Regions from separate parts of the Streptomyces sp. NPDC056948 genome, predicted to be linked through region 2. Evidence: predicted binding sites of a transcription regulator. Region 2 holds the regulator's gene; each other region holds the start of a gene.
The links. Region 2 encodes HrcA, which represses chaperone genes, less so after heat shock. Its sites were predicted from a motif close to TTNGCACTCNGNNNNNCNGAGTGCNAA; they were not measured.
Positions count from the first base shown of each region.

Region 1: groES (co-chaperone GroES) is a predicted target of HrcA. The motif match lies at 1,192-1,218, and genes of this name have one in related genera.
Region 3: groL (chaperonin GroEL) is a predicted target of HrcA. The motif match lies at 907-933, and genes of this name have one in related genera.

Region 1 is NZ_JBHUQX010000419.1:1,062-3,326, forward strand. Features, by position in the region: gene groL (chaperonin GroEL) at 1-615, opposite strand, end outside; gene groES (co-chaperone GroES) at 737-1,045, opposite strand; gene ACFTZL_RS36700 (polysaccharide deacetylase family protein) at 1,250-1,942, opposite strand; gene ACFTZL_RS36705 (polysaccharide deacetylase family protein) at 1,978-2,265, opposite strand, start outside.
Region 2 is NZ_JBHUQX010000042.1:812-3,076, forward strand. Features, by position in the region: gene dnaJ (molecular chaperone DnaJ) at 1-419, opposite strand, end outside; gene hrcA (heat-inducible transcriptional repressor HrcA) at 419-1,435, opposite strand; gene ACFTZL_RS08085 (MBL fold metallo-hydrolase) at 1,607-2,265, shown strand, end outside.
Region 3 is NZ_JBHUQX010000005.1:45,461-47,725, reverse strand. Features, by position in the region: gene ACFTZL_RS01545 (MoaD/ThiS family protein) at 1-110, shown strand, start outside; gene ACFTZL_RS01540 (cold-shock protein) at 559-762, shown strand; gene groL (chaperonin GroEL) at 1,096-2,265, shown strand, end outside.

The DNA.
Region 1 (2,265 bases), on a different contig from region 2:
GTCCGTCACGAAGTACGGCGACAGGTAGCCCTTGTCGAAGGCCATGCCCTCGGTGAAGTCCAGCTCCAGACCGAAGGTGTTGGACTCCTCGACGGTGATGACACCGTCCTTGCCGACCTTGTCCATCGCCTCGGCGATGAGCTCGCCGACCTGCTGGTCCTGGGCGGACAGACCGGCGACGGCGGCGATGTCGGACTTCTCGTCGATCGGGCGGGCGGTCGCGAGGAGCTCCTCGGACACAGCCTTGACCGCGGCGTCGATGCCCTTCTTCAGGGCGGCCGGGGAGGCACCGGCGGCGACGTTCTTCAGGCCCTCGCGCACGAGCGCCTGGGCGAGCACGGTCGCGGTGGTCGTACCGTCACCCGCGATGTCGTTGGTCTTGGTCGCCACCTCCTTGACCAGCTGGGCACCGAGGTTCTCGTACGGGTCCTCGACCTCTACCTCACGGGCGATGGTCACGCCGTCGTTGGTGATGGTGGGGGCACCGAACTTCTTGTCGATGACGACGTTGCGGCCCTTGGGGCCGATCGTCACCTTGACCGTGTCGGCAAGCTTGTTGACGCCGCGCTCGAGGGCGCGACGGGCGTCCTCGTCGAACTTCAGGATCTTCGCCATGGGAGCGGTTCAGCCCTCTCGGAAAATGTGGGTGAAACGAACCGCGCCCCCGACGCCCGGCTTCATAAGGTCGCGGGGGCCAGGGGCGCAGTTCACTGCAATGCTGGTAATGCGGGGTGAATTACTTCTCGACGATCGCGAGCACGTCGCGAGCCGAGAGGACGAGGTACTCCTCGCCGTTGTACTTCACCTCGGTGCCGCCGTACTTGCTGTAGAGCACGACATCGCCGACGGAGACGTCGAGCGGAAGACGGTTACCGTCCTCGAAGCGGCCCGGGCCCACGGCCAGGACGACGCCCTCCTGGGGCTTCTCCTTGGCGGTGTCCGGGATGACCAGGCCAGAGGCGGTGGTCTGCTCGGCGTCGAGCGGCTGGACCACAATGCGGTCCTCGAGCGGCTTGATGGCAACCTTGGAGCTGGTGGTCGTCACGATCCGACCTCCCCCTTCGGAGATCTCACGGGGTTAACTGTCTGAGGTGGCGACCAGGTCGATCCGTCGTCGCGGGTGCCGGACCTGCCCGTCGCTGTGTTGGCACTCTCCAGGGGGGAGTGCCAGAGCCGAGACTATGACCGCGATTAGCACTCGGTCAAGCGGACTGCTAATTGGCCGCGGCGCGTCGGCGGTCGGTCCGGGTCAGAGGTAGTCCTCCAGCCGCCCCACCCGCAGCCCCCGCCTCTCGATCTCCCTCAGCAGCCGCACGGTCCGTTCCGTCGGTGTCAGGGACTCCGTCTCGGCCGACGGCACGGAGACGATGTCGCCGGGGCCAAGGCGCGGCTCGCCGTGGCTATAGGTCAGTTCGCCGTCGGCGGACAGGGACGCCCGCCAGAGGACGACCGCCGTGATGCCGCAGTCGGCGGCCGCGCGCAGGGTCGTCGTGTCGTACGTGCCGTGGGGCGGGCGGAAGAGGTGGGGGCGGATGCCGAAGCGGGTGCGGAGTTTGTGCTGCTGGCCGCAGATCTCGGCGCGCTGGCCGACGTAGGGCAGGCCGCGCAGGGCCGGATGGTCGAGGGTGTGGTTCTGGAGGGACACACCGACCGCGCGCAGCCGGGCGAGCCGGCCGTATCCGGGTCCGGCGACGCTGTCCGTGAGGAACAGGCTGACCGGGAGCCGCCGTTCGCTGACGAGGCCGGCGAAGCGGGGGTCGCGTTCGGCGCCGTCGTCGTAGGTCAGGAAGACGACCGGGTCGCGGGTGCGGACCCGGTCCACGACGGGCGGCAGTCGCGCCGGACGCGCGAGGGAGCCGGCCGCGTGGGTCGGGTCCTGGCCCCGGCCGTCCGCTCCCGCCCGCTCCCCCGCCGCCCCGGCGCAACCGGCCAGCAGGAGCATGCCCGCACAGAGCGCGGCGACGGTCGGCAGCCGCCTCACAGGTAGTCCTCCAGCCGCCCCACCGCGTATCCCTCGGTCGTGACCTTGTTCAGGAAGCGGCGGATCATGTCGGGCATGGCGCCCTTCCACTGCTCGCGGCCCCGGAAGTGGGTGAGGACGATGTCGCCCGGGCGCAGCCTCCGGTCCGACTCGCGGTACTCCCAGTGGTCGACGAAGACCTCCGCGTTCCAGAGGGGGGCGTACGCGATGCCGCAGACCTTGGCGGCGCGCAGGGTCGCCCTGTCGTAGCTGCCGAAGGGCGGGCGGAAGAGGGTGGGGCGGGT
Region 2 (2,265 bases):
GCCGTGTCGACCTGGATGTCCTTGGTCGTACCGAAGGCGGCCTCGTCGAGCTCGATCTCGATACGGATCATCGCGTCCTGGCCGCGGCGGGTGCGCGAGCGCGGACCGCGCTGCGACGCCGTGCCGAAGAACGCGTCCATGATGTCCGAGAAGTTCCCGAAGCCACCGGCTCCGAAGCCGCCCGCGCCGCCGCCGGCGGCCTGCGAGAGCGGGTCGCCGCCGAGGTCGTAGACCTGCTTCTTCTGCGGGTCCGACAACACCTCGTAAGCGGCGTTGATCTCCTTGAACCGCTCCTGGGTCTTCGGATCGGGGTTGACGTCCGGATGCAGCTCGCGTGCGAGCCGCCGGAAGGCCTTCTTGATCTCTTCCTGCGACGCGTCGCGGCGCACGCCGAGTACGGCGTAGTAGTCCGTGGCCACTACGACTCCGCCAGGATCTGTCCGACGTACCGTGCCACTGCGCGTACCGCTCCCATCGTTCCCGGGTAGTCCATGCGGGTCGGTCCGACCACGCCGAGCTTGGCGACTGCCTCGCCGCCCGAACCGTAGCCGACCGACACGACGGACGTGGAGTTGAGTCCCTCGTGGGCGTTCTCATGACCGATACGTACGGTCACGCCCGGATCCTTCGCCTCGCCGAGCAGCTTGAGGAGCACGACCTGCTCCTCCAGCGCCTCCAGCACCGGCCGGATCACCAGGGGAAAGTCATGCCCGAAGCGGGTGAGATTGGCGGTGCCGCCGATCATCAGCCGCTCCTCGTTCTCCTCGACGAGCGTCTCCAGAAGCGTGGAGAGCACCGTGGAAACCGTACCCCGGTCCTCGTGCTCGAACGCCTCCGGCAGATCCTCCACCAAACTCGGCACATCCGCGAAACGGCGGTTCGCGACACGGCTGTTGAGCCGTGCGCGCAGATCCGCGAGCGAGGCCTCGCCGAAGGGCGCCACGCAGTCGACCACACGCTGCTCGACCCGCCCGGTGTCCGTGATCAGCACGAGCATCAGACGCGCGGGCGCGAGAGCGAGCAACTCCACATGCCGCACGGTCGACCGGGTCAGCGACGGATACTGCACGACGGCCACCTGGCGCGTGAGCTGCGCCAGCAGCCGCACCGTACGCGCCACGACGTCGTCGAGATCGACGGCACCCTCGAGGAAGTTCTGGATCGCGCGCCGCTCGGGCGCGGTCATCGGCTTGACGCCGGCCAGCTTGTCCACGAACAGCCGGTAGCCCTTGTCGGTGGGGATGCGCCCGGCACTGGTGTGCGGCTGGGCGATGTATCCCTCGTCCTCGAGGGCCGCCATGTCGTTGCGGACGGTGGCCGGGGAGACGCCGAGGCTGTGCCGCTCGGTGAGGGCCTTGGAGCCGACGGGCTCCTCGGTGCCGACGTAGTCCTGAACGATGGCGCGCAGCACCTGAAGCCTGCGTTCACTGAGCATCGCGCACACCTCCAGAAGTCGTCCGCCTGCTGCCCTGCTGTCGTGGCCTGGCACTCTGCGCGTGCGAGTGCCAGCATTCCCCGGCCCAGTGTACGGCGGTGGGGTGCACCCCCGGCAAGGCTGGTCGTGCGCTGTCGTGCCCGCGACGGGTGTCACCGCTAGCGTCGCCGTATGACGGTGACTTGGGAAGAGCTCGGGTGGGAGCGGGTGGCCGCCGGGGTGGGACGGTGCCGGCTTCCGGTGTGGGACTGCACGGCGGGACTGGTGGCCGGTGAGGGCGCGGTCCTCATGATCGACGCGGGGTCCAGCCCGGCCGAGGGCGCGAGGTTGCGCGCGCAGGCGCAGTCGCTCACCGGTCACCATGTGACGCATCTCGCGCTGACCCACCCCCACTTCGACCATGTCTTCGGCGCGGCGGCCTTCCCTGAGGCGGAGGTTTTCGGCGCGGTGGGCGTGGACGCGGTCCTCACCCGCGTGCGGGACCGCGAGGAGCTGCGCGCGGACGCGGTACGGAACGGCCTGGCGGCGCCCGTCGCGCAGGAGTCGGCGGAACGGCTGGTCCCGCCCCGCCATCTGGTCTCCGGCGAGTGGACGCTCGACCTGGGTGGCGGCCGCCAGGTGCTGCTGGCGAACGTGGGCCCGGGGCACACCGCGCACGACCTGGCGGTGCTGGTGCCGGGTGATCCGGAGGTGGTGTTCTGCGGCGACCTGGTCGAGGAGTCCGGCGAGCCCCAGGCGGGCACCGACGCCGTGCCGTCGCACTGGCCGGCCGCCCTGGACCGGCTGCTCGATCTGGGCGGCGAGGACGCACTGTACGTGCCCGGTCACGG
Region 3 (2,265 bases), on a different contig from region 2:
TCGTCAACGTGTACGTCAATGACGACGACGTGCGGTTCGAGCAGGGTCTCGAGACGGCGACGCCGGACGGTGCCGGTGTGTCGATCATTCCGGCCGTCGCCGGCGGCTGAACCGGTCGACCGGCTTGATTATTACCATCGGTAACGGCCGTCACTGAGCGTTCATCGAATTGCCCCCTCCGTGAGAGAAGCGGAGGGGGCAATTCTGTGTGATTGAGCGCGGTACAGTTGGGGAACGCGATCCCGATCCCCTGATCGGGCACCCTGAATTCCTGCCGCGAGCCCGACAAGATGTAGCCAAAGTGTGTGCGTCTTTCGCCGCTTTTGTTCCCTTTGCGTGGCCCGACTTGCCCTGAAGTCAGGTGAATTCTCCCCACATTCCGGATCCCGCGCGTCCGGAATTCTCGTCCGATTGACCTGTTGCAGAGGGCAGTTGGACAGATACATTCGGCCGCGGTCGACGCGTTCCGGCGCACGCCCCCAATCCGTGGGGGGTGAGGTCTGACCCGGATCCGCGAAGTGCGGATCTGTGCAAGGGCCAGTAATAGGGGAGTTAGGCATGGCTCAGGGCACCGTCAAGTGGTTCAACGCGGAGAAGGGGTACGGCTTCATCGCGGTCGACGGTGGTGCGGATGTTTTCGTCCACTACAGCGCGATTCAGATGGACGGCTACCGCACCCTTGAAGAGGGTCAGCGGGTCGAGTTCGAGATCTCGCAGGGCCAGAAGGGTCCACAGGCCGACATGGTTCGCGTGGCTGCCTGAACGCGCGACCACGACAAACCGCAAGCGGCAGGTCTTCTCTGAAGGGCCCGTACCCCCCGGGGTGCGGGCCCTTCGGTCTGTCCGAGGGGCCCGCCGGACGCCGTTCGCGGGCGGCTGAGCGGCCCGCCCGATCCCTGGGAGGCGCTTGCACTCGCCATGCCCGAGTGCTAATCATTGCGTTAGCACTCTGAAGGTGAGAGTGACAACGTAAGGACCGGGTCGGTGAGGCCCGCAGGCCGGGTGGGGAAGGAACCACGAGGCTGGCGAGCCGTCCGTCGCGGGCGCGGGCGCGGTCCGAAGTAATCACCCCCAGTCCTGGAGGGACCACTTCACATGGCCAAGATCATCGCGTTCGACGAGGAGGCGCGGCGCGGCCTCGAGCGCGGCATGAACCAGCTCGCGGACGCCGTGAAGGTGACGCTCGGCCCCAAGGGCCGCAACGTCGTCCTCGAGAAGAAGTGGGGCGCCCCCACGATCACCAACGATGGTGTCTCCATCGCCAAGGAGATCGAGCTCGAGGACCCGTACGAGAAGATCGGCGCCGAGCTGGTCAAGGAAGTCGCCAAGAAGACGGACGACGTCGCCGGTGACGGTACGACCACCGCGACCGTTCTCGCCCAGGCCCTGGTCAAGGAGGGCCTGCGCAACGTAGCCGCCGGCGCCAACCCGATGGCCCTCAAGCGTGGCATCGAGCGCGCCGTCGAGGCCGTCTCCGCCGCCCTGCTGGAGCAGGCGAAGGATGTCGAGACCAAGGAGCAGATCGCTTCCACGGCCTCCATCTCCGCCGCCGACACCCAGATCGGCGAGCTCATCGCCGAGGCCATGGACAAGGTCGGCAAGGAAGGCGTCATCACCGTCGAGGAGTCCCAGACCTTCGGTCTGGAGCTGGAACTCACCGAGGGTATGCGCTTCGACAAGGGCTACATCTCGGCGTACTTCGCGACCGACATGGAGCGTATGGAGGCCGTCCTCGACGACCCGTACATCCTGATCGCGAACTCCAAGATCTCGAACGTCAAGGACCTGCTCCCGCTCCTCGAGAAGGTCATGCAGTCGGGCAAGCCGCTGCTGATCATCGCCGAGGACGTCGAGGGCGAGGCCCTGTCGACCCTGGTCGTCAACAAGATCCGCGGCACCTTCAAGTCCGTCGCCGTCAAGGCCCCGGGCTTCGGTGACCGCCGCAAGGCGATGCTGCAGGACATCGGCATCCTCACCGGCGGCGAGGTGATCTCCGAGGAGGTCGGCCTCAAGCTGGAGAACGCCACGGTCGACCTGCTGGGCAAGGCCCGCAAGGTGGTCATCACCAAGGACGAGACGACCATCGTCGACGGTGCCGGTTCGACCGACCAGGTCAACGGCCGCGTCAACCAGATCCGCGCCGAGATCGAGAACAGCGACTCGGACTACGACCGCGAGAAGCTGCAGGAGCGCCTGGCGAAGCTCGCCGGCGGTGTCGCGGTCATCAAGGCCGGTGCCGCCACCGAGGTGGAGCTCAAGGAGCGC